Linked DNA regions of Parazoarcus communis. The protein of the gene in region 2 interacts with the protein of the main gene of each other region in a pairwise test. Links are inferred from orthologs where the notes say so. Each region holds a gene or a part of one and is shown on either strand. Other genes may lie near its edges. The genes, in order: gyrB and gyrA.

What was found.
Region 1: the proteins of gyrA (region 2) and gyrB interact in binary tests that used the Escherichia coli proteins (3 or more experiments, as listed by UniProt). The link is inferred for Parazoarcus communis from one-to-one orthologs.

Annotation. Positions count from the first base shown.
Region 1 is NZ_CP022188.1:1,188,898-1,204,518, forward strand. Bases 1-3,092 are described here. They hold gyrB (DNA topoisomerase (ATP-hydrolyzing) subunit B), read left to right. Parts: upstream 1-341; coding sequence 342-2,843; downstream 2,844-3,092. Other genes in these bases: dnaN (DNA polymerase III subunit beta), read left to right, coding at 1-248. Also shown: DISARM system phospholipase D-like protein DrmC, read right to left, coding at 3,268-4,029; drmB (DUF1998 domain-containing protein), read right to left, coding at 4,031-5,890; DISARM system helicase DrmA, read right to left, coding at 5,893-9,900; CEW87_RS05490 (KAP family P-loop NTPase fold protein), read right to left, coding at 9,913-12,054; CEW87_RS22555 (Eco57I restriction-modification methylase domain-containing protein), read right to left, coding at 12,051-15,098. UniProt on the Escherichia coli protein: DNA gyrase negatively supercoils closed circular double-stranded DNA in an ATP-dependent manner to maintain chromosomes in an underwound state.
Region 2 is NZ_CP022188.1:2,906,694-2,913,126, reverse strand. The notes cover bases 3,171-6,433. They hold gyrA (DNA gyrase subunit A), read right to left. Parts: upstream 6,044-6,433; coding sequence 3,371-6,043; downstream 3,171-3,370. Other genes in these bases: grpE (nucleotide exchange factor GrpE), read left to right, coding at 6,239-6,433; serC (3-phosphoserine/phosphohydroxythreonine transaminase), read right to left, coding at 3,171-3,374. In the rest of the region: CEW87_RS13330 (prephenate dehydrogenase), read right to left, coding at 1-51; hisC (histidinol-phosphate transaminase), read right to left, coding at 69-1,166; pheA (prephenate dehydratase), read right to left, coding at 1,184-2,248; more of serC, read right to left, coding at 2,277-3,170. UniProt on the Escherichia coli protein: A type II topoisomerase that negatively supercoils closed circular double-stranded (ds) DNA in an ATP-dependent manner to maintain chromosomes in an underwound state.

The DNA.
Region 1 (15,621 bases), 1.7 Mb from region 2 along the record:
TCGAAGCCGGCACCCTGCGCATCGTCAGCTCCAACGCCGAGCAGGAAGAAGCGCAGGAAGAACTCGAAATCGACTATCAGGGCGACAAGCTCGACATCGGTTTCAACGTCACCTACCTGCTCGACGTGCTCAACAACCTGTCGTCCGAAACCATCGAATGGCGTTTCAACGACGGCAACTCCAGCGCGCTGATCACCCTGCCTGGCAACGAGCAGTTCAAGTATGTCGTGATGCCGATGCGCATTTGAAGCAAGCGCGTCGCTTCCCCATGAACCCGGCCTGGCCGGGTTCGCTGCCCCCGTCACCGGGGGCACGTTCTTTATGAATCACCCGAGATGACCATGTCCGAACCGCAAAATCTGCCCACCGCGTCCGCAATCGCGCACGAAGACTACGACGAAACCAGCATCCAGCAGCTCGAAGGCCTGGAGGCGGTTCGCAAGCGCCCCGGCATGTACATCGGCGATACCTCCGATGGCACCGGCCTGCACCACATGGTGTTCGAAGTTGTGGACAACGCCATCGACGAGGCCCTGGCAGGCCATTGCGACGACATCGTCATCACCATCCACGCCGACAACTCCATCTCCGTCACCGACAACGGCCGCGGCATCCCGGTCGGGGTCAAGATGGACGACAAGCACGAACCCAAGCGCTCGGCGGCCGAAATCGTCATGTGCGTGCTGCACGCCGGTGGCAAGTTCAACCAGAACAGCTACAAGGTATCGGGCGGCCTGCACGGCGTGGGCGTGTCGTGCGTGAATGCGCTGTCCAAGTGGCTGCGCCTCACCGTGCGCCGCGACGGCAAGAAGCACTTCATGGAGTTCAACCGCGGCGTGCCGCAGGACCGGCTCATCGATGTCGTCAACGGCATCGAGACCAGCCCGCTCAAGGTCATCGGCGACACCAGCAAGCGCGGCACCGAAGTGCACTACCTGGCTGACGAAGAGATCTTCGGCACCATCGAGTACCACTACGACATCCTCGCCAAGCGCCTGCGCGAGCTGTCCTTCCTCAACAACGGCGTGAAGATCCGCCTCCTCGACCAGCGCACCGGCAAGGAAGAAGACTTCGCCTTCGCCGGTGGCGTGAAGGGCTTCGTCGAGTACATCAACCGCACCAAGACCGTGCTGCAGCCCACGGTGTTCTACGCCGCCGGCACCACCCGCATCCCCACCGGCGCCGGCCACGATGCCGAACTGTCGGTCGAAGTCGCGATGCAGTGGAACGACAGCTACGCCGAACAGGTGCTGTGCTACACCAACAACATCCCGCAGGCCGATGGCGGCACCCACCTCACCGGCCTGCGTGCAGCGATGACCCGCGTCATCAACAAGTACATCGAAGAAAACGAGATCGCCAAGAAGGCCAAGGTCGACATCACCGGTGACGACATGCGCGAAGGCCTGGCCTGCGTGCTGTCGGTCAAGATGCCCGACCCCAAGTTCGCCAGCCAGACCAAGATGAAGCTGGTTTCAAGCGAGGCCCGTCCGGCGGTGGAAGAAGTGGTCGCCAACAAGCTCACCGACTTCCTGCTCGAAAACCCGCTCGACGCCCGCACCATCTGCAACAAGATCGTCGAAGCCGCCCGCGCCCGCGACGCCGCCCGCAAGGCGCGCGACATGACCCGCCGCAAAGGCATCCTCGACGGCGTCGGCCTGCCCGGCAAACTCGCCGACTGCCAGGAAAAAGACCCCGCCCTGTGCGAACTCTACCTGGTCGAGGGTGACTCCGCAGGCGGCTCGGCCAAGCAGGGCCGCGACCGTAAGTTCCAGGCCATCCTGCCGCTCAAGGGCAAGATCCTCAACGTAGAGAAGGCCCGCTTCGACAAGCTGCTGCAGAGCCAGGAAATCGCCACCCTGATCACCGCGCTCGGCACCAGCATCGGCAAGGACGACTACAAGCCCGAGAAGCTGCGTTACCACCGCATCATCCTGATGACCGATGCCGACGTCGACGGTGCCCACATTCGTACCCTGCTGCTCACCTTCTTCTATCGCCAGATGCCCGAACTGGTCGAGCGCGGCCACATCTACATCGCCCAGCCGCCGCTGTACAAGATCAAGCACGGCAAGAGCGAGATGTACATCAAGGACGACCACGAGCTCAACAACCACCTGCTCAAGCTCGCGCTCGAAGGCGCCGTGCTGCTGCCGCGCGCAGACGCCGACCTGATCACCGACGAGCCCCTCGGCGGCCTCGCCCGCAGCTACCTGCTGGCCGAAGCCGTCATCCGCCGCCTCGCCAGCTACATCGACCCCGAAGTGCTGCAGGCCATGCTCGCGCACGACCTCCCGGTCAGCCTCGAGGACGAAGCCGCTGCGCGCGACTCCGCCGCCCGTATTCAGCCCCATCTGCCGGAAGACCTGCAGATCTACGCCGAATACCACGAAGAGTCCGAAGGCTGGCGCCTCACCATCGAACGCCTGCACCACGGCAACCGCAAGTTCGGCTGGGTCGAGCACGACTTCGTCGTCTCCGGCGACTACCGCACCATCCGTAACGCCAGCGAGTCCATCGCCGGCCTCATCGGTGCCGGCGCCGAAATCCGCCGTGGCGAAAAGCGTCAGCCCATCGTCCGCTTCGCCGACGCCATCACCTGGCTGCTGTCCGAAGTCGAACGCGGCCTGAGCAAGCAGCGCTACAAAGGTCTGGGCGAAATGAACCCCGATCAGCTGTGGGAAACCACCATGGACCCGGCGGTGCGCCGCCTGCTGCGCGTGCAGATCGACGACGCCATCGCCGCCGACGAAATCTTCACCACGCTGATGGGCGACAACGTCGAGCCGAGAAGGGCATTTATCGAGAGCAATGCGCTGTACGCGCAGAACATCGATATCTGAGGTTTTGTAGCGGCGACCATAAACTGGCAATTTGCCGGGCATAAACTGGCAGACGGTCGCGAGAGGCGGGTGAATCCACTAGGATTCCCCGCCTTTTTCCATGCTAAAAATTGCGTAGAAACAGCAGACAATAAGGCTTCTGAGTTCCGGAGACGTCATCGTATTAAGACATCCGACTTAGCGCCGCCCGCGCCTCTGAGGGCCAACGGACGACCCACGAAGTACTGATCTAGGTTAAGCGAGCTATCTACGCCCCTAAATGACCCGTGCCAAAGTTGCCGAAAGACATAAGGAGGCGAGGGGTGCCTTGAAGAAGGTGGCGCAGGTTTGCGCAATTCGGCATGAGTGACATGCTGGCCTCCTAAGTCATTCACATCGTCCTCAATTACCCGCAACTTACGGATAACAATCATACGGAGCAGCTTCACACAACAGAGACTATTTTCGTATCGACGAGTGAGCGCAGGTGTTCATCAAGCAGCTTTGCAATGCGCCCGCCAGAGATCAGCACACCAGCCTCCATGTTCTTTTCCATTGCGTGCCCGGTGAGGTTCGCGCTGGTGATGAAACACATCCTGCCGTCTGCGACAGCAACTTTGGCGTGGACGCGGCCGTCGGAAAACGGGTCGGCCTTGTCGCGCCAGGCATAGAGATTGGCGGCCGGAACCAAAGTCCTCATTTTGCCTATCGCGTCGAAAGTGATGCTGCCACCATGATCTTGAAACAACTCGAGTAGCATTGAGATGGTCACACCGCGATCATTCGCCGCGTTCAGGGCCTTGACGATGGTGGACACGTCGTAGGCCACGAAGCTGGTAATGAACAACGACTGTTCTGCTGAGTTGATGACCTGCAGCAGCGCCTGCTCTGTTCTACGCGCCGATACGAACGGCGTCGTTGGGCCCGTCCACACGAGTTCGGTGGATTGCTCAGACGCGGCTTTGGCGTAAACGTGACTGGCAGCGATAAGCATTGATGCCAGTTCGTCTGAACCAACCTTGGTGTTTTGCCAGGCTGCCGCAAGCTGCTCGACAACGGTGCTGGCCAGCGGAGTTCCGACCACACTCGGCAAAGCCGTCGCAGCCTTGCTGGCACTAGTTCGACGAACGCGGGCGGCAATGGCCTGCACCTTCTCAGGTGAGACCAGAGAGACCAAGGCTGCAATGGCATCCAAGAGTTCATCCATGTCAGAACCCCTTGAAGAAAGCAGCGTCGGCGCGTTCGAGTGTTGGTATGAGCAGCGATCGATCCAGATAGCGATTGCCCCGCTCGCAAGAGGTCTCCGCCACTAGAGAGCACGCATGGCAAGCAGCCCCATGCAATGAGCGGTCTTTTTCGGGGTCATGTTCCGAGCAAAGCGGATCTGATGAGCAGATCTTCGAACGATTCAATGCTTGCTCCAGCAGGCGACCAAGGTTTTCTGGCTTCCCGAGGTCGACAAGGCCACCCAGCGTGCCGTCAGAATCTGCTGCTGCGGTATAGATGAGGATACCCGCCTGCGGGCTGTCGCCCGATGTATCGGCATAGATGCGCTCCCGAATGCTCGCAGCGTTGTATCCGCACTCCAGCGCCAGTTCACGAATCAGCAAATGAGAAAGGGTGTGCAGCATTACATAGCGAATGCCGGGGTAGCCTTCCTTCGGGTCAAGATGACGCGAATTGCGCCATCCCCTATGACCACCACGGAGCATCTGGTCGACCTTCTTCACGCCATCCAGAGCTTCCCACTTGACGAGCGCAGCCTCATCGAACTGGATGAAGATCCCTTCACCATGAACCTGGTTGGCCGGCACCCAATCCGGCTTGCTGCGTGACAGGCTGGCCATCTGCGGACGCTCACTGGGGTCGCCAGACTCTTCGGGGGCTTCGACCCGAGTGAAACCCAGCAGCGCATTCACCTCGCGCAAACGCTCGAGGAGCAAGACTCGACTGATATGGCCACCGAGTCCCGGTGGCGTGCCGACCTTCTTGCTCATGAAGTGCGGGTAGTCCGTGGGCGGGTTGGCCTCGGTCAGCACATCCCACTCGGGCCCTTTGATGTCGGCCTCACCCACGACCTCCTGCCCGCCACCGGAGCGATGCGCCTCAATGGCCGCCCAGATCGCGGCTGCAGCGTACTTGTCGATTCCAGGCAACGCCCCGGTCTTCTTCAAGGTCTTCACCGTCACCGACACCTCGGCTTCGGAATCGAGATCCTCGAAAAACTCCCAGCCATCCTGGATCAATTGACTGAGCGGGTCTTTGGTCTGAGGAATCGCGAGCGCCGAGAGCGTGATGGGGAACCAGCTATTCGTGGCCCCCAGCAGAACTGCGCGAGCCTCTTCATCACATTCATTCTCGAAGTGATCCAAGTGGGGATGACGCCCTCGGCAACCCGGCAGATTCTCTTTGCCTGCCTTGCCGAATGCGTGCGCCATGCTTCTCGATGCACCACAGGCATCACACTTCACCCACAGGTTTTCGGTTTGCAGCGATGCGCCGCTCTCGAAGAAACGCAGCGTGCCCTTGCACGAACTGTTGCCACCATGGACGAAGTAGTGCCAAGGGAAATCGTCGAGGTGCCCGTCGCGGCAGGCCAGCAGAAAACGGGCGGGGACAGCATCGGCATCCTTGGCCGGTTGGTCGCCTTTGGAACCACGGCAGCCTTTGTGAACGAAGCGGGTTCGCTCCGGCCTGAAGCGGTTCTCCTTGATCTCGAACAGACCGGCATCAAAGGGCGATAGCAGGCCGCATTTCACGCAGCGCATCCAGCGCGGGAATGGCCGGACGGGAACGCCGATATTGGCCTCGGCAGACCAGACATCGACGAGTTCGCTTTTCTGGAATGGCGGCATCCGCAAGTTTTCGACCTGCGTTCCCAGAACCTTTCGAACGGCAGCGAGCAGCCTCGCCTCTTGAATCGGCTGGCAGCGATCCTTTTCCCAGCGGTCGATACCGAGCGTTACGACGGAAAGGCTGGGCAGGTCGATCAGCGCACCGGGGCCATAAGTCCACAGCAATTGGCTGGGGCGTACTTCGCCGACTGGCGTTTTGTTGTTGATGATCATGTTCAATCCTCATCCTTCGTTGCGGGACGAGGCTTCCAATCGTGATCGTCCGTGATATGGCTCGTATTCATGATCAGACGCACGCCGGGCTCGACCTCCCGCATCGACATCGGCACGGTCCAGTTGTCCCAGGCTTGAAGTCCTGGGGACTTGATCAATGCAACGGTCTTGTCTTTTTCGGGGCCACGTTTCTCATAGGCCAAGATGCGTCCACCCTTGCTGACTTCTTTCGCCCATTCGTCGGCGCGCTCTTTCAGTTCAGTCTCGGCCAACTGCTTACGCGCGTTGTCTTCGGCGACATTGCCCGCGCGAGTCGCCAATACCTTGATGGCATCAATGATCTCGGCCTGATTGGACATACTCAGTTGGCCAGCGCCTTCGTTCGGGCTGAATTCGTCGTTCTCCAGACGCATCAGGCTCAACAGCGACCCCGTCAGGCCACGATCCATCGCGCGTGGCGAGAATGGCGTTACCGATTGCGCCTCGACGTGTTTGTAGAACGTAGCGTGGTAATGCTCGAATGTTTCGTAATGCGACAGGTCACGCGGTCTGGCCCAGGTCAGCACCGTGCAGACCAAGCCCGGGAAAGAACGCCCGACACGGCTGGTGGCCTGAATGTATTCGGCGGTGCCCTTGGGTTGTCCGTTCACGGCCATCAGGCCGAGTCGGTTCACGTCGACACCCACTGACAGCATGTTCGTCGCCAACACCACATCGATGGCGCGCGTGTCACCTTCCTGCCAGCGGGTCACATACTTGCCGGTGGCAGTGTCGAACTCGGACTTGAACTTGACCTCCAGGTTGTCGAGGTACTTTGGAATGTCCTGACTCGATACCCGCGACGTCAGCTCGCGAATGTTGCTGATGCTGCGTTGTGCCAGTGCGGGCCGTTCCACCATGCTCATCTGCACACGGTAGGAACGTGTCTGCACATCGTCCTCTGCCAGCCGCTTCATGCCGCCCAGCTCACGCAGGGAGTTGAAGTAACCGACCATGGTCATGTACGGGTCGGCAGGCTCGCCAAAGTGATCGAACAGCTCCTGTGCTGCCGTCAGGAACGCGGTGTACACGCGGATCAGCATCGCGGGTCGCGAACTGCCGGGCGAGCACACCCCGAGGTAACGCCGTCCCGGCCTTTCTTCGATCGGGCGTTGCACCGAGAAGAAGTTGTCTTCCACGTCCAGACCGTGCGGTGGAAACACCGAAACGCGACGCATGAAGACGTTGTTCACTTGCTCCTTGGCTTTGCGCACCGTTGCCGTAGAGGCGATGATCTTCGGCTTGACCGTCTTGCCATCAAGCGTCCAGCCGCACAGTTCATCCACGGCTGTCTCATACAAGCCCACCATGGTGCCCAGCGGCCCACTGATCAGGTGGAACTCATCCTGAATGATCAAGTCGGGCGGACGTATCGGGTTGATGGCCTTCACCTTCGAGGAAGGAAAGCCCTTGCCCGCTTGGTGATTGCCATTGCAATCGGCTCCTTGCCAAAGCAGGCCGTGGCGCTCGCATTCCTGCCCCACGCGACCAAACAGTGTGCGCACCTGACCACGCCACGCCATCATGGCGAACTTGTCCACGGTGGCGATCATCATGTTGGGTGGGCGGTGGTAGATCTCTTCGTCCACGACCAGCACCGGAATCCCCGGATGGGGCTGCTTGCTGGACTTGCCCTTGGAGAAGTCGCAGCGGCCTTTCTTATCGCCGCAGTAGACGAAGGTGCGGCCAGAGCCTTTGTCGACTTCCACATCCCGTCCGGGGGCCACTTCCGAGCCGCACCATGGGCAACTGGTGAGCTGCGCGGGCGATGCCGCTCCGGCGTTGTATTTGCCCGGGTTACGTACATCCTCGATGGCGCGGTGGCTGTCCTCGGTCGTGCCCGGTGTCACCTTGTTGCCAACCCAGAGGCCGATGGTGAAGGGCTCCGTGCCGTGGGATTTATCACCCTTGTCCAGCGCCTCTCGACGCAACACTTCCATGGCGCAAATCAATGCCGTGGCGCGCTGGAACTGCTGGAGCGTCAGCAGGCGCAGCGTGTAGCGCATGATCACGGCCAAACCGCGTGAGCTGTCGTAGCCGCCGAGATTGCCCTGCATGCGCCGAATAGCCATGGTGAAGGCCGCAACGCCCAAATAGGCCTCGGTCTTACCGCCACCAGTGGGGAACCACAGCAGATCGGCATAGGCCTCGACGGGCTGGACGCGATCCGGATGACTCGGGTCGGCCAGTGATGGAATCGAGAGCAGCAGAAACGCCAACTGGAATGGACGCCAGCTGCGGTTCTTCAGCACATCGAACTTGTCGAGGGTGACATCTTCGCCCCGGCGCATGGCCAGCGCATATTGGCTGCGCACGCGTTGCGTGGCCATCGCCCGGTTGGCGAAGCGAAAGGCCGCAAGCGCTTTCTCATCGGCTTTCAGCGTGTCGATACCCTGCTGCAGGCGTGAGTGGATCTCTTGGCAACGGTCCATCGCTTGTTGCGACTGGGTGTCGTAGCCGGTCACTTCAGCCCCGACGCGAGCGCGCTGTTCATCGATCCACGCGGCGTAGTCCTTGGTCAGCATGCTCAAGGCATCGACCAGCGGATCGATGTCCAAGGTCGCCAATCGCTGCATATCCAGCAAGCCACTGCTGACCATCTCGCGCATCGCCGGGCGATCGGATGGATCGAGGCCGGGTGTCTCCGTTACCTGCACCTCGTACTGTGGCATCACCGTGGTGCGCACCTCGGTGGCCAGCGTCACGTCGTCTGCGGTTTCGGCATGGACGGCAACGCCATGGCCTACGGCGAATTCGACGCGGTTACGGTAGATCATCTCCAGTGCTTCGCGCTCCGGGTCCATTCCGTCGGCATCCAGCACCGGCCTGCGCCGGAAGATGGCGCGTTTGGCGGCATCCTTCTCCGAACGAACGATCAGCTCGGGCTGGAACACCCATGCCGTATCGCGGTTGGTGTCCGGTTCTTCCTGTGCGTTCACCAGAAACAGCGTGACCAGCCGATCGCCATTGGCATTCTTGGCCCGGATGGAGCCCTGCACGCGCACTTCGGGAAACTCGCTGTCGGGTGCCTGATGTGGAATCACGCCTTCGGTCAGCGGCAGCACGATCTTGCCGCCACAGGGAATGCGTTGCCAGACTTTGGCCTTGGTCTGCACCTCGGCACCGGTTTCCTTGTTCTTGCGGGTGCGGAATATCTCGTGCTCGTCGCTGCGCTCATACCGACCCCAGCGCGCTTCGATCTCGATCCGGTCGGCGTCACCATCCACGCAGAAGGTCATGCCGAGGCTGCTGGGCACCAGAGACTGGTTGCTGGCGGCATCGATCTCGTCAGCCGAATCCGATTCCGGCTCCACACGCCCGGTGGCCGTTCCAAACTCCGCACCGGGCTCGTGCCGTCCGGGAACCTTGGCCTCCGTAGGCTCTTCGGCGTCGTCATTGGCCAGTGGCCCGTCCAGTCCCTCGATACCGCCCTGTGCGGCCTCACGTGGGGCCAGTTTGCCAACCAGGTAGCGATCCCGCACACCCATGTCAACGATGCGTTCACGAGGGCCGCCAGCGGGCCCGAGTAAGTCGTCCATCACCGCCAGTTGCAGCAGTTCGCGGATATAGGCCTGATCCTCGATGGTCGGCACTTCGGCGATGGTCTTGTGCAACGCCTTGGGGAGTGACTCCAGAAAGTCCGTCCATTGAATTCGGCCAACGCTGCCGGACGAAGGCGGGGTGAGCGATACAAGGCCAATCGGAACAGCCGGATCGACCAACAGCATGCGGTCGAAGTAGAGTGTGGTGGTCTCCAGATCGGAACGAACCCGCAGTACCCGCCCGACCCGCGTGATGTGGCCAGCAGCGTTCAGGATCAACACCCAATCGTCATCGGCGATGGCTTGGTACAGCGAACGCTCACCCTTCAGCCGCAGTGTGTACGGTGCCAGCGTGAGATCGGCAGCAAGGCCATGATCAATGGCGATCCATGCATTGGGCGCTTTGCTAGGTTTGTTGTTATCTGTCATGCGTGCTCCCCGTCAATCATCAAATGCGCCAACGCCATCAGGATTCTTGCCAGCCTTGAGCATCTCGAACTCTTTCAGAAACTGGTCAACGGCTTCGATTGCCGTGTTCGGAATGGCACCTGCCTGCCGCAGGTCTATCAAGCGCTGCGCGCATGCTGTGGTATCGATGTATTGACCCAGCCAAGCGGGATTCAAGCGTGGCTGGAGGCGCACGGCCCAATCCCCCACCGTCTGCGAGCGCGTGTGCGAGCAGAATTTGGTCAAGAAGGTCAGAAGACCATCATTTTTAGAAGTGGCTGCTTCACACCATGCCTTTGCTTCGGCTTTGTCACCCCAGAGACACCATGCGGCCAATAGGCGAGCAAGTTGCGAATGCGCCAGCAATTCGCTCTGACTGAGTTTAGTTTTCAAGCCGTTAAGCCAGCAGACTTTCAGATCATCAAGTGTGGCTGTGTCAACCAGCGCCTCTTCGCCACCCTCGGACTCCTTCTTAACCTCGTCGGACAGTGCTGCAATCAAATAGCGCTGGACTCCGAGGGAACGGCCTTGGTCTATAGCAGTCTTGAGCAGGTCATGCCGCTGCGTTCGGTCGACTCGTTTGAGAAGGTGATACACCACGCGTGTGACGCGTGATTCGTTGCCAAAATCGAAGGAACCGCGTTCATCGCTGTCGAGCACAAGCGAGTCGCCGACATCAAAGAGCACACCGATGACCACCGGGATGTGCTCATCGGGGATGTCCTCTTCAACGTGATCCATCAGCCGTTCAAGCAAAGCCCGTGCTTTTGACAGGCCATCGGGGCGCTTCTCACTCGTAGCTTGAACCAGCGCATCGCCCAATGCGGCTGGCGTTTCTGCCAAGCTCAATAGCGTCAGCATTTCGCTGCGGCGGACTGCGCCAGGAGGAACGGTCATTCGGAAGTAAGTGGGGAACACATCGGGATGGCAAGCGCGAAGACTCCTCCGCCATTGCGTCAACCAATCGGCTCCGTAGCCCATTTGTCCAATTTTCGGAAAAATGCGTTCAAGCAGTGCTTTTGTGCTCGAACGCAGCGACTCTGGCAGTGCTTGCGCCCATTGCTCGTGGAAGGCTGCTATCGCTTTTTGATCGCCGTCATACCGGTTGTCGCGACTGTGGCCTGAGAACTTGTCCTGATTCGTGCGGATGACGTCGTACAGGCTGGGCTGGAAGACGCGAAGCGCCTCTAGTGCGATGAAGTCGACTGGGTTCACTTCGCCGCGTACCGCCGGATAGGTCACGGCCAATGTGTTCGTGAAACGGACGACATCACGCGGAACCTGAATCAGCGGATCAATGCCATCGTGGAAGGCATTCGTCCAATAGGACTGATCGAACAGACCGTCTGGGGTGTCACCAAGAATCTCATCGAGGCGCTTGAACAAGGCTGCCCGCAAAGCCACCCGATCGACCGGTGGCAACTCGAACGGAACCTGAATGATCTTCTCCAGATAGCGCTCGCCCGGCATACCACTCTGCTGTTCGATGGCCTGTGCAGCGACCTCGCGATCAAAGGCGAGCAAGTAGACGACGTTGGGGAAGTCGGCTAACGCCTTGATGACGGTGAATAGCTGACGAGTTTCTTCGGGCGTTAACCGGTCGATGTCATCAATGATGACCAAAATCCGAGTTTGTGCATCCCGCAGAATCTGGCTGATCTCTGATTTGAGCGCTGGCACATCTTTCGGTTTGCGCTTGGTGATCATGCCGATCAACTTGCCAATCTTGCTGCCAGCACCGCCGGTCATGCCGCTCAGGTCGATCAGGCCACCAACCCCTTCGGCAAAATTTCCGAGCAGATCGCCCAACTTCTTGAACTTCGTATTCTTGGCAGGCAGTACGGCCTGCAGCTGACCCAGAAAGGCCCGAGCCAAGTTTTCCTGCCCAGAGAACCACCATGGATTGAAGGTCACAATGACAGGCTGTTCAGCTTCCGGGCGCTGTTCCAGGAAGTGCCCTACATAGCTCAGTACAGTGGATTTCCCCGAACCCCACGGGCCATAGAGGGCCAGCACCAAGCCATCATTGCCCGGGTAGCGACAAATGCTATTAGCAAGGCTTTCGGCGAACGGTGCGTGCCCGAACAGATCGTCCTGCGGGTTTGAGCTGGGGCGATCGGCGGAGAGTGCAGTCATTGCATCTCCTCGTGATGGGTGTCTCGGAGCGTGGACTGAAGAATCGCTGCTTCACTTTCAACAAAGCCTTTGACTACTTCATTTTCAAGTTGAGCCAATAGTTTTGCCTTGTCATCTTGGTCATGGGTATTGATGAGCTTTTCAGCAAGTCCTGCAATGCGTTCTTTCTGGCTGGGGTCGAATGAAGAAGGTATCGGTAGCTGTTCCAGAAAATTCTTCTTGACCTGAGAAAACACCTTGCCAGACTGCATGGTCATGCCCCGATAGATCTCAGTCATCTTGGGGTGGTTCAGAATAGCGCAGAGGAAGTATGCGGATACCCCGGCCTTGGGGATGATGCAAAGAAGGGATTTTTGATGAAAGAAACGGCCGGTATCCACAGTGGCGATGATCTGATCGCCTGTTTGTCTGACAAGTATCTTGGGAGACACAACATAAGCCTTCTCGTTGACCTTGAGGCGACTTTTTGAATCAGTTGCGATGTGTTCTTGCTGGATGTCCCTCCAGTTATTGCGGAGCCATATTCCCTCAAACTCCAACGAATATTTTCCGATATTCCTACCCCGCAGGACTTTGTAGTCGGAGAGATTTTCCGCAGCCTGATCTGAATAGAAGACAGCATTTCCTAGCGCCGCCCTCGAATAATCAATGCCACTATCAAAAACATCGGCCAACTCGACCAGCGGCACGGACGCGCCGCTGTTGATGTGCTTCACATCGGCACCGTGGCTGAGGACGGAGTTTTTTCGTCCTTTTATTTCCTGGATTGTCTTGACGGTCCAGTCGCTATCCCGCCGTGTTGCTTCGGTCTTGCAGTACCCTTCAAACGTACCAAGGACTACAGGATGCTCGTCCGAGGCAGCGCGCTTATTGATAACTCCGAAGCAGCAGGACTGCGTTACGCCGTTGAACATCCCGTCTCCACAATCAATGAACATGATTGGTGAGCGACTCAGCAAAAGCGCCCTGTTATCTCTACACCCAATATGTTCGAGCAGGCTGGACGGAACAAGAAACGAGTACGTCTTCGCTGCATTGGCGGTGATCTGATCCATTCGCTCAATGAAGAACTTGAACGAATTAATCAGCTTGTAGGCGGAGTTTGGATAACTTCTCTTCAGATGTTGAGTGTCTGCTTCTGATAGCGAGGCGCCCCACGGAGGATTTCCAAGAGTCGCATCAAATCCCGGTGCAGAAGAATCAAAGACTTCTGGAAATTCGAGTGGCCAGTGAAATGGCTGTCGTGCCGGTCTTCCGAAAGGAAGGTCGGCAGAAAGAGTGATGGCGACTGTTCGACGCATCGACGCAAGTGATTCCTGATCACCACCAGCCACCTGCTCGGCATGGGCGCTCAACGAAGCAAGTGCGTTTTCGAGTTTCGCGCCACTGCCGCCCGCCGCGAACACTTCCCCAATGAACGCGTCGGCGATGCATTCTGGCACTTTGAGCCTGCTGCGTGCGTCGGCGTCGAGATATGCCATGGTTTCCACGTCGCGGATGTCGCGGATGGGTGTGGTGCGAAGGCGTGAGCGCAGTTCAATAGCCTCAAGCACTGCCTTTTTAATGTTCTGACCAAACAGACGTAGCTGGCCCTGGCGGGCTGGCGTCATTGAAAGTTCGGTGAGCTGATCCAGCCGGTGAATGCCCAACAAGCTGTCGCCGCTGCGCAAGTTATGGTCGAGGAAGCCAAAAGGACGCTCCTTGGCCAGCGTCACCAGCCAGATGGATAGCTTTGCCAGTTCGACTGCGAGCGGGTTCAAATCGACGCCGTACAGACAGCGCTCGGCGATGAGGCGGCGCGCGATCACCGTGCGCGCCTCGCCGTCGCGGGGTAGAGGCTCCTTGGCCACTCCGGCATCCAGAACTTCACCATCCACGCTCACGGTTTTGCCCGTTGTCTCGACCAGTGACCATGCCTCGACGAGGCGATCAGACAACCAGCGGCAGGCCTGCACCAGGAAGGCTCCCGAACCCATGGCCGGATCGCAGATCTTGAGGTCGAGCAGTTCGGCGGGAGATTTCAGCACCCAGCGATCACGCGGCGCTCCTTCTGCCGGGCCGACATAGGCCACTGGCGTGAGCGTCTCGGCGACGATTGCTTCGGTCAGCGATTTCGGGGTGTAGTGGGTGCCGGATTCGCGGCGGTCGGAACCGGTGGTGACGATGAAGGCACCTGCGGGATAGACCAGCGGATAGCCCCATGGGTCGGTGCGCAGCAGATGGGCATAGGGTTTGACGCGATCGCGGAGTTTGGTATCGCCTTGGCAAGCGGTCAGCAGGCGATCCGCCAAGGTGTCATCGACGGGCTTGGCCAGATCATTGCGCACCCGACTGGCAGAACTGCCAGAGCGTTCTTGCAGCAACTCGGCCAACCGCGCAGCGCCATCCAAACGCGCCGAATCCAGCTCGGCCAGCTTTACCCATGGTGTCTTGGCGCTCTTGGTGGCATCCAGTTCCAATGTGACTTCATCGGTGCGCTTGACGGTGCGCTCGAGCAGACCTTCATACACGTAACCGATCTGTTCGACATCCAGTGCGCGGTATGAAAGCGTGCGACCCTGGAATTGCTGAATGGCCTCCAGCAACAGCAGCACGGTGCGGTTGTCGATGGGCAGTGGCTTGGCGGCATCGCTGCGCCAGTTGGAGCCTTTGGCCCGACCTTCGAGGAACGGGAAACGGTCGGGATCGAATAGCGAGCCGCCCAGTGCCGGGAGGCGCAGATTCTCGTGCTCAATGCCGCCGAACACCGCGCGGAAGATCGCCAGCAAGCGCGACCACGCGTCCCAGCGGCGCTCGAGGATTTCTTCGGATTCCTTGCGCAACTGCATGCGCAAGGTGGAGAGCGCATAGTTGGCCTCGTAGCGTTCGTCGCCCATCAAAAGCAGGCCACGCTCCTCGGCGGAGAGCAGGAACACCAAGCGCATCATCACCGTGAGCGCGGCCTCGTACAGCTCGGGTTCCTTGACGTCGTGCAGCAGCTCGCGGTTGCGATCCTGATCGGCCTTGTCGAGCGTTTGGATCAACACTTCGACGGCGCGGCGCACTTGTTCGCCGAGTGCATCAGTGACTGAGGTAGGCTGAAAAAAATGGAGTCCAACGTTTTGTAAAATTGCACGAACGGAGGACGCACATGGAACGGATGCCGAAAGGGATTTACACGCCGGAATTTCGGGCGGAAGCAGTGAAGTTGGTGGAGGCAGAAGGGCTTTCGGTGGATGCAGCGGCCAAGCGCCTTTCGGTGCCGAAGAGCAGTCTTGGCAACTGGGTCAGGGCCTCGCGTGCGGGCAAGCTTGCCAAAGTGGGGCAAGGCCAACGGTTGCCGACAGAGACGGAAGTTGAGCTGGCGCGATTGCGCAAGGAATTGGCGGAAGTGAAGCTGGAGCGCGATCTGCTAAAAAAATGTGCGGCGTATTTCGCGAAGGAGTCGCGGTGAAGTACGCACAGATTGACCAACTGCGACTACACCACCCTGTGGCGGTGATGTGCCGGCTGCTGAGTGTTTCGGAGAGCGGCTATCACGCCTGGCGCCAACGCCCACCCTCGTTACGGGCGCAAGAGAATGCGCAC
Region 2 (6,433 bases):
ACCGCCGATCAGACCGACGCCACACACCACCAGTTTGCCGATCAGCGCCATACCTTCTCCTCGGGCGCTCACGCCAGAATCTGGCGCAAGGCCTCAATGAACCGAGTGTTTTCTTCGGGCAGTCCGATCGAGACCCGCAACCATTCGGGCATGCCGTAGCCGGCGATCGGGCGCACGATGACACCGCGCTTGAGCAGCCCAAGGTTCACGGCAGCCGCATCGCCTGCCCTGAAAGCCACGAAATTGCCCGACGACGGAATCCACTCCAGCCCCAACTCGGACAGAGCCCCGGTAATCTGGGCCATGCCGCGGCGGTTGATCTGAGCGCTCTGCGCCAGAAACTCTTCGTCACCAAGCGCCGCTTCCGCGGCCGCAAGCGCGATGCTCGAAACGTTGAAGGGCTGACGAACCCGGTTCATCAGATCGGCCACCTCGGGATGCGCAATCGCGTAGCCCACGCGCAATCCCGCCAGGCCGTATGCCTTGGAGAAGGTGCGCGAAATCAGCAGATTCGGAAAGCGAGCCAGCCAGCCGATGGCATTGTAGGACTGCTCCGGCGCGAGGTATTCGGTATAGGCCTCGTCCAGCACCACCAGCACATCCCGCCGCACCTTCCCGAGGAAGGCCTCGAGTTGCTCGCCGGACAGGAAGGTACCGGTCGGATTGTTCGGGTTCGCGATGAACACGATACGGGTTTCGGGCGTGATCGCTGCGGCCATGGCATCGAGGTCGTGCCCGAAGTCCCGGGCCGGCACCTCGATACACTTCGCCCCCACCGCGTTCGTCGCCAGCGGGTACACCGCAAATGCGTGCTGCGAGAACACCGCGGCACAACCGGGCGCCAGAAACGCCCGCGCAGCGAGCTCAAGAATGTCGTTGGAGCCATTCCCGATCACCAGTTGCTCGGCACGCACGCCAAACTTGCTGCAGATCGCCGCTTTCAACGCAAAGGCATTACCGTCCGGATAGCGGGCGACCTCCGACAGCACGCCGGTGATCGCGCCGCGGGCATGCGCACTCATGCCGAGCGGGTTCTCGTTGGACGCGAGCTTGACGATGCTCCCTTCGGCGATGCCCATCTCCCGGGCCAGCTCGGAAACCGGCTTGCCGGGCAGGTAGGGCATGATTGCGCGGATGTACTCCGGCGCATTTCCAGCAACACTCATGCTTGTCTCCAGCTTGTTCAGATCGCGGCGACGGGGTAGGACCCCAGCACCTTGACGAAGGCGGCACGCTCGCCGAGTTCCTTGAGCGCGACCGCCACATCGGTGTCGGTCTGGTGGCCCTGCAGGTCGACATAGAACACGTATTCCCACAGCCCACCACGGGCGGGCCGGGACTGCAGCTTGGTCATGTCGACGCCATGACGGGCGAGCGGCTCGAGCAGCGCATACATCGCACCGGGCCGGTTCGGCGCCGAGCACACCACCGAGGTCTTGTCCTTGCCCGACGGACCGGCCTCGTGATGCGCGATCACGAGGAAACGGGTCGAATTGTTGGGATCGTCTTCGATGTTGGATGCGAGCTTGTTCAGGCCGTAAAGTTCGGCGGCGGCTTCGCCCGCAATCGCGCACGACTCAGGATCTTCCGCAGCCAGTCGCGCGGCCTCGGCATTGCTCGCCACCGGGATGCGCGGCAGATTGGCCAGATGACGATTGAGCCATTCGTGACACTGGGCGAGCGACTGCGCATGCGAATACAGCCGCTTGGCGCCACCGATACCTTCGGCACGCGACAGCAGATGCTGATGGATGCGCAGCTTGACCTCGCCGCAGACCTTGAGCGGGTTCGCGAGCAACAGATCCAGCGTGCCGCCGACAGCGCCCTCGGTGGAGTTCTCCACCGGCACCACGCCGTAGTCGGCATTGCCCTGCTCGACCGTGCGGAACACGTCGTCGATGGCGGCCATGGGCAGGAAGTTGGGAGCCGAACCGAAGTGCTTGCGGCTGGCGCTCTCGGAGAAGGTGCCGGCGGGGCCCAGATAGGCCACCTTCAGCGGCTGCTCCAGCGCCAGGCAGGCCGACATGATCTCGCGAAAAATCCGCTGAACCGCGCCACCGGGCAAGGGACCGGGGTTGATATCGGCCAGGCGGCGCAGCACCTGGGCTTCACGCTCCGGGCGATAGATGTTGCCATGCTTGATCTCGCCCACACGCTGGGCGCAGGTGGCACGCTCGGAAAGACGGGCGAGGATCTCCTCGTCGAGGCTGTCAATCCGGTTTCTCAGGTTCAGCAGTTCGTCGCTCATGCTCAGCTCTCAAAACGCCCGATCGGGCTCAGGCCCTGCGCGCGGCAAAGTCGCGCATGAAATCCACCAGCGCCTGCACTCCGGCAAGCGGCATCGCGTTGTAGATCGAGGCCCGCATGCCCCCGACCGACTTGTGTCCCTTCAGCTGAAGCAGACCTGCAGCCTTCGATTCGGCCAGGAAGGCTTCATTCAGCGCTTCGTCCTTGAGGAAGAACGGTACGTTCATCCGCGAGCGGCACGCAGGGTCGATACGGTTCTCGTAGAAGTCGCTGGCATCAAGATAGCCGTAGAGCAGTTCGGCCTTGGCGATGTTCTGCGCCTCGATTGCGGCGACCCCGCCCTGGCGCTTGAGCCACTGGAAAACCAGCCCAGCGATGTAGATGCCGTAGGTTGGCGGCGTGTTGTACATCGAGCCGTTGTCGGCAACCGTCTTGTAGTCGAAGGCCGTCGGACAGTGTGCAATCGAGCGCCCGAGCACGTCGTCGCGCACGATCACGATGGTCAGGCCGGCGGGGCCGATGTTCTTCTGCGCACCGCCAAACAGCAGGCCGTATCTGGAGATATCGACCTTGCGCGACAGAATGTGCGATGACACGTCGGCCACCACCGGTACCTCGCCGCGTCCGATCGTGGCCAGATCCGGCTCAAACGGATACTCCACGCCACCGATGGTCTCGTTGGTGCAGGTAAACACATAGGCAGGGTCGGCCGACAGCTTCCACTCTGCCATCGGCGGCACCGACCTGAAGCCGTTCGCCTCGGCGCTCGCTGCGATATTGACCTCGCAGTAGCGCCGCGCTTCCTTCTGCGACTTCTGCGACCACGAACCGGTAACGACATAGTCCGCCACCCGCTTGTCACCAAGCAGGTTCATCGGAATGATCGCGTTTTCGGCAATCGCACCGCCCTGCATGAACAGGATGCGGTAATTCGACGGCACCGCGAGCAGTTCGCGCAGATCGGCTTCGGCCGCCTCGGCGATGGACATGAACTCCTTGCCGCGGTGGCTCATCTCCATCACGCCCATGCCGGCGCCATGCCAGTCGAGCATCTCCTCGGCGGCCTGGCGCAATACCGGCTCAGGCAGTGCTGCCGGACCGGCGCTGAAATTCCACACCCGACTCATGCTTCGCTTCCTTCTTCACCTTCGCCTTCGGCCGGCGCATCTCCGCCAGCGTCTGCGACCGGGCCCTCGCCCGCTTCAACATTGCCCTCATCACCGCCTTCCGGCGCCTCGTCGAGACTGCCAACAAGCTCATCCTCATCCGACTCGGCAACCTTCTCAATACCGGCGAGGTAGGTACCTTCGTCCAGGTTGATCAGGGTCACGCCCTGGGTTGCGCGGCCAAGCTCACGGATATCCTGAACCTTGGTGCGAATCAGCACTGCACCTGTGGAGATGAGCATGACCTCGCCGGTCGGCTCGACCAGCACAGCGCCCACCAGCTTGCCGTTGCGATCGGAAGTCTGGATCGCGATCATGCCCTTGGTGCCGCGGCCATGGCGGGTGTACTCGGCGACCGGCGTGCGCTTGCCGTAACCGTTTTCGGTTGCGGTCAGAACCGACTGCGATTCGTCCTTGGCCACCAGCATTGCGATCACGCGCTGACCATCTTCCAGCGTCATGCCGCGCACACCGCGCGCTTCGCGACCCATCGGGCGCACGTCGCCCTCGGCAAAGCGCACTGCCTTGCCGGCGTCGGAGAACAGCATCACATCGCAGGCGCCATCGGTGATCTCGACGCCGATCAGGTGATCGCCATCGTCCAGGTGCACCGCAATGATGCCGGCCTTGCGCGGGTTGGCGAAGGCGGTCAGCGCGGTCTTCTTGACTGTTCCGGCAGAGGTCGCCATGAACACGAAGTGGTCGTCGTCGAAGGCCTGCACCGGCAACACGGCATTGATCTTCTCCCCTTCCATCAGCGGGAAGAGGTTTACGATCGGCTTGCCACGTGAGTTGCGCGTGCCCTCGGGCACTTCATAGACCTTCAGCCAGTAGGCACGGCCACGGCTGGAGAAGCACAGCACGGTGTCGTGGGTATTGGCCACGAACAGGTGATCGATGAAGTCCTCGTCCTTCATCGAGGTCGCCTGTTTGCCGCGGCCACCACGACGCTGGGCGCGATAATCGGCCAGCGGCTGACGCTTGAAGTAGCCGGTGTGCGACAGCGTCACCACCATGTCTTCAGGCGTGATCAGGTCTTCGATGTTGATCTCTGACGTATTCATCACCAGCTCTGAGCGACGCGGGTCGCCGAACTGGTTACGAATGCCGGTGAGCTCGGCAACGATGATTTCGGTGATACGTTCCGGGCGGGCCAGGATGTCGAGCAGGTCGGTGATGATGTCCATCACTTCGCGGTACTCATTGACGATCTTGTCCTGCTCGAGGCCGGTCAGGCGCTGCAGGCGCAGCTCAAGGATGGCCTGGGCCTGCGCTTCGGACAGGCGATAGCCCTGAGCCGACAGACCGAACTGCGGATCGAGCCCGTCGGGCCGGTAGCTGTCGGCCAGCGCGCGCGACAGCATCTCTTCGACCAGCGGCGAGCGCCAGGTGCGATCCATCAGGCCGCGCTTGGCATCGGCCGGGGACGGTGCCGCCTTGATCAAGGCGATGATCTCGTCAACGTTGGACAGCGCAACCGCCAGACCTTCGAGGATGTGACCACGATCGCGCGCCTTGCGCAGCTCGAAAATGGTGCGGCGGGTGATGACCTCGCGCCGGTGCTCAAGGAAGCACACCAGCATCTGCTTGAGGTTGAGCAGGCGCGGACGACCGTCGACCAGCGCCACCATGTTCATGCCGAAGCTGTCCTGCAGCTGAGTGTGCTTGAACAGCTTGTTCAGCACTACCTCGGGCATCTCGCCGCGCTTGAGCTCGACCACCAGGCGCATGCCCGACTTGTCGGACTCGTCGCGGATCTCGCTGATGCCCTCGATCTTCTTCTCGTTGACCAGCTCGGCCATGCGCTCCTGCAGGGTGCGCTTGTTCACCTGATAGGGCAGCTCGTCGACGATGATCGCCTGACGATCGCTCTTGCCGATCGGCTCGAAGTGGGTGCGCGCACGCATGACCACGCGGCCGCGGCCAGTGCGATAGCCTTCATGAACGCCGGAAAGACCGTAAATCAGCGCAGCGGTCGGGAAGTCAGGCGCCTTGACGATCTCGATCAGCGCATCGATATCGGTTTCGGGCTCTTCGAGCAGCTTCAGGCAGGCATCGATGATCTCGCCGAGGTTGTGCGGCGGGATGTTGGTTGCCATGCCGACCGCAATACCGCTCGATCCGTTGATCAGCAGGTTGGGGATCCGCGCCGGCATGACCAGCGGCTCTTTCTCCGAGCCGTCGTAGTTCGGCCCGAAATCGACGGTTTCCTTGTCGATGTCGGCCAGCAGTTCGTGACCGATCCGCGCCATGCGGATTTCGGTGTATCGCATCGCCGCGGCGTTGTCGCCGTCGACCGAACCGAAGTTGCCCTGGCCGTCGACCAGCATGTAGCGCAGCGAAAAGTCCTGCGCCATACGCACGATGGTGTCGTACACCGCGGTATCGCCGTGTGGATGGTATTTACCGATCACGTCACCGACGATACGGGCGGACTTCTTGTATGCACGGTTCCAGTCATTGGAGAGCTCGTGCATTGCAAACAGCACGCGCCTGTGTACCGGCTTGAGACCGTCGCGCGCATCGGGCAACGCGCGCCCCACGATCACGCTCATGGCGTAATCGAGGTAGGAGTGGCGCATCTCCTCCTCGAGGCTGATCGGGAGTGTTTCCTTGGCGAACTGTGTCATGCTCTGAGGCGGTAAAACCCGCTTGAACCAAAAGCGTGCAATTTTAGCATGCGCAAGGGCTTCACTACCTTGACGACAGAAGACGATTGCAGCAGCACGTCATCTCGCGCGCAAAAAAATCTTTGCCCTGCACTTGAAATCCCTGCACACGCCCCAAGCTGTTGGGCGATTGATGAACACAGGGAGCGATCATCCATGCAGGAACAGAAGCCTACGCCGGAAAATGCAGCGGAACTCGAACAGGCGGCCGCCGCGGACGCCACGACGGAAAACCCGACCGGCGAGCATGCAGCACCGGACGTGATGCCCAGCCTCGAACAGAGCCTGCGTGAAGCCGAACTCAAGGCCTCCGAGCACCACGACGCCTGGCTGCGCGCCAAGGCTGAAACC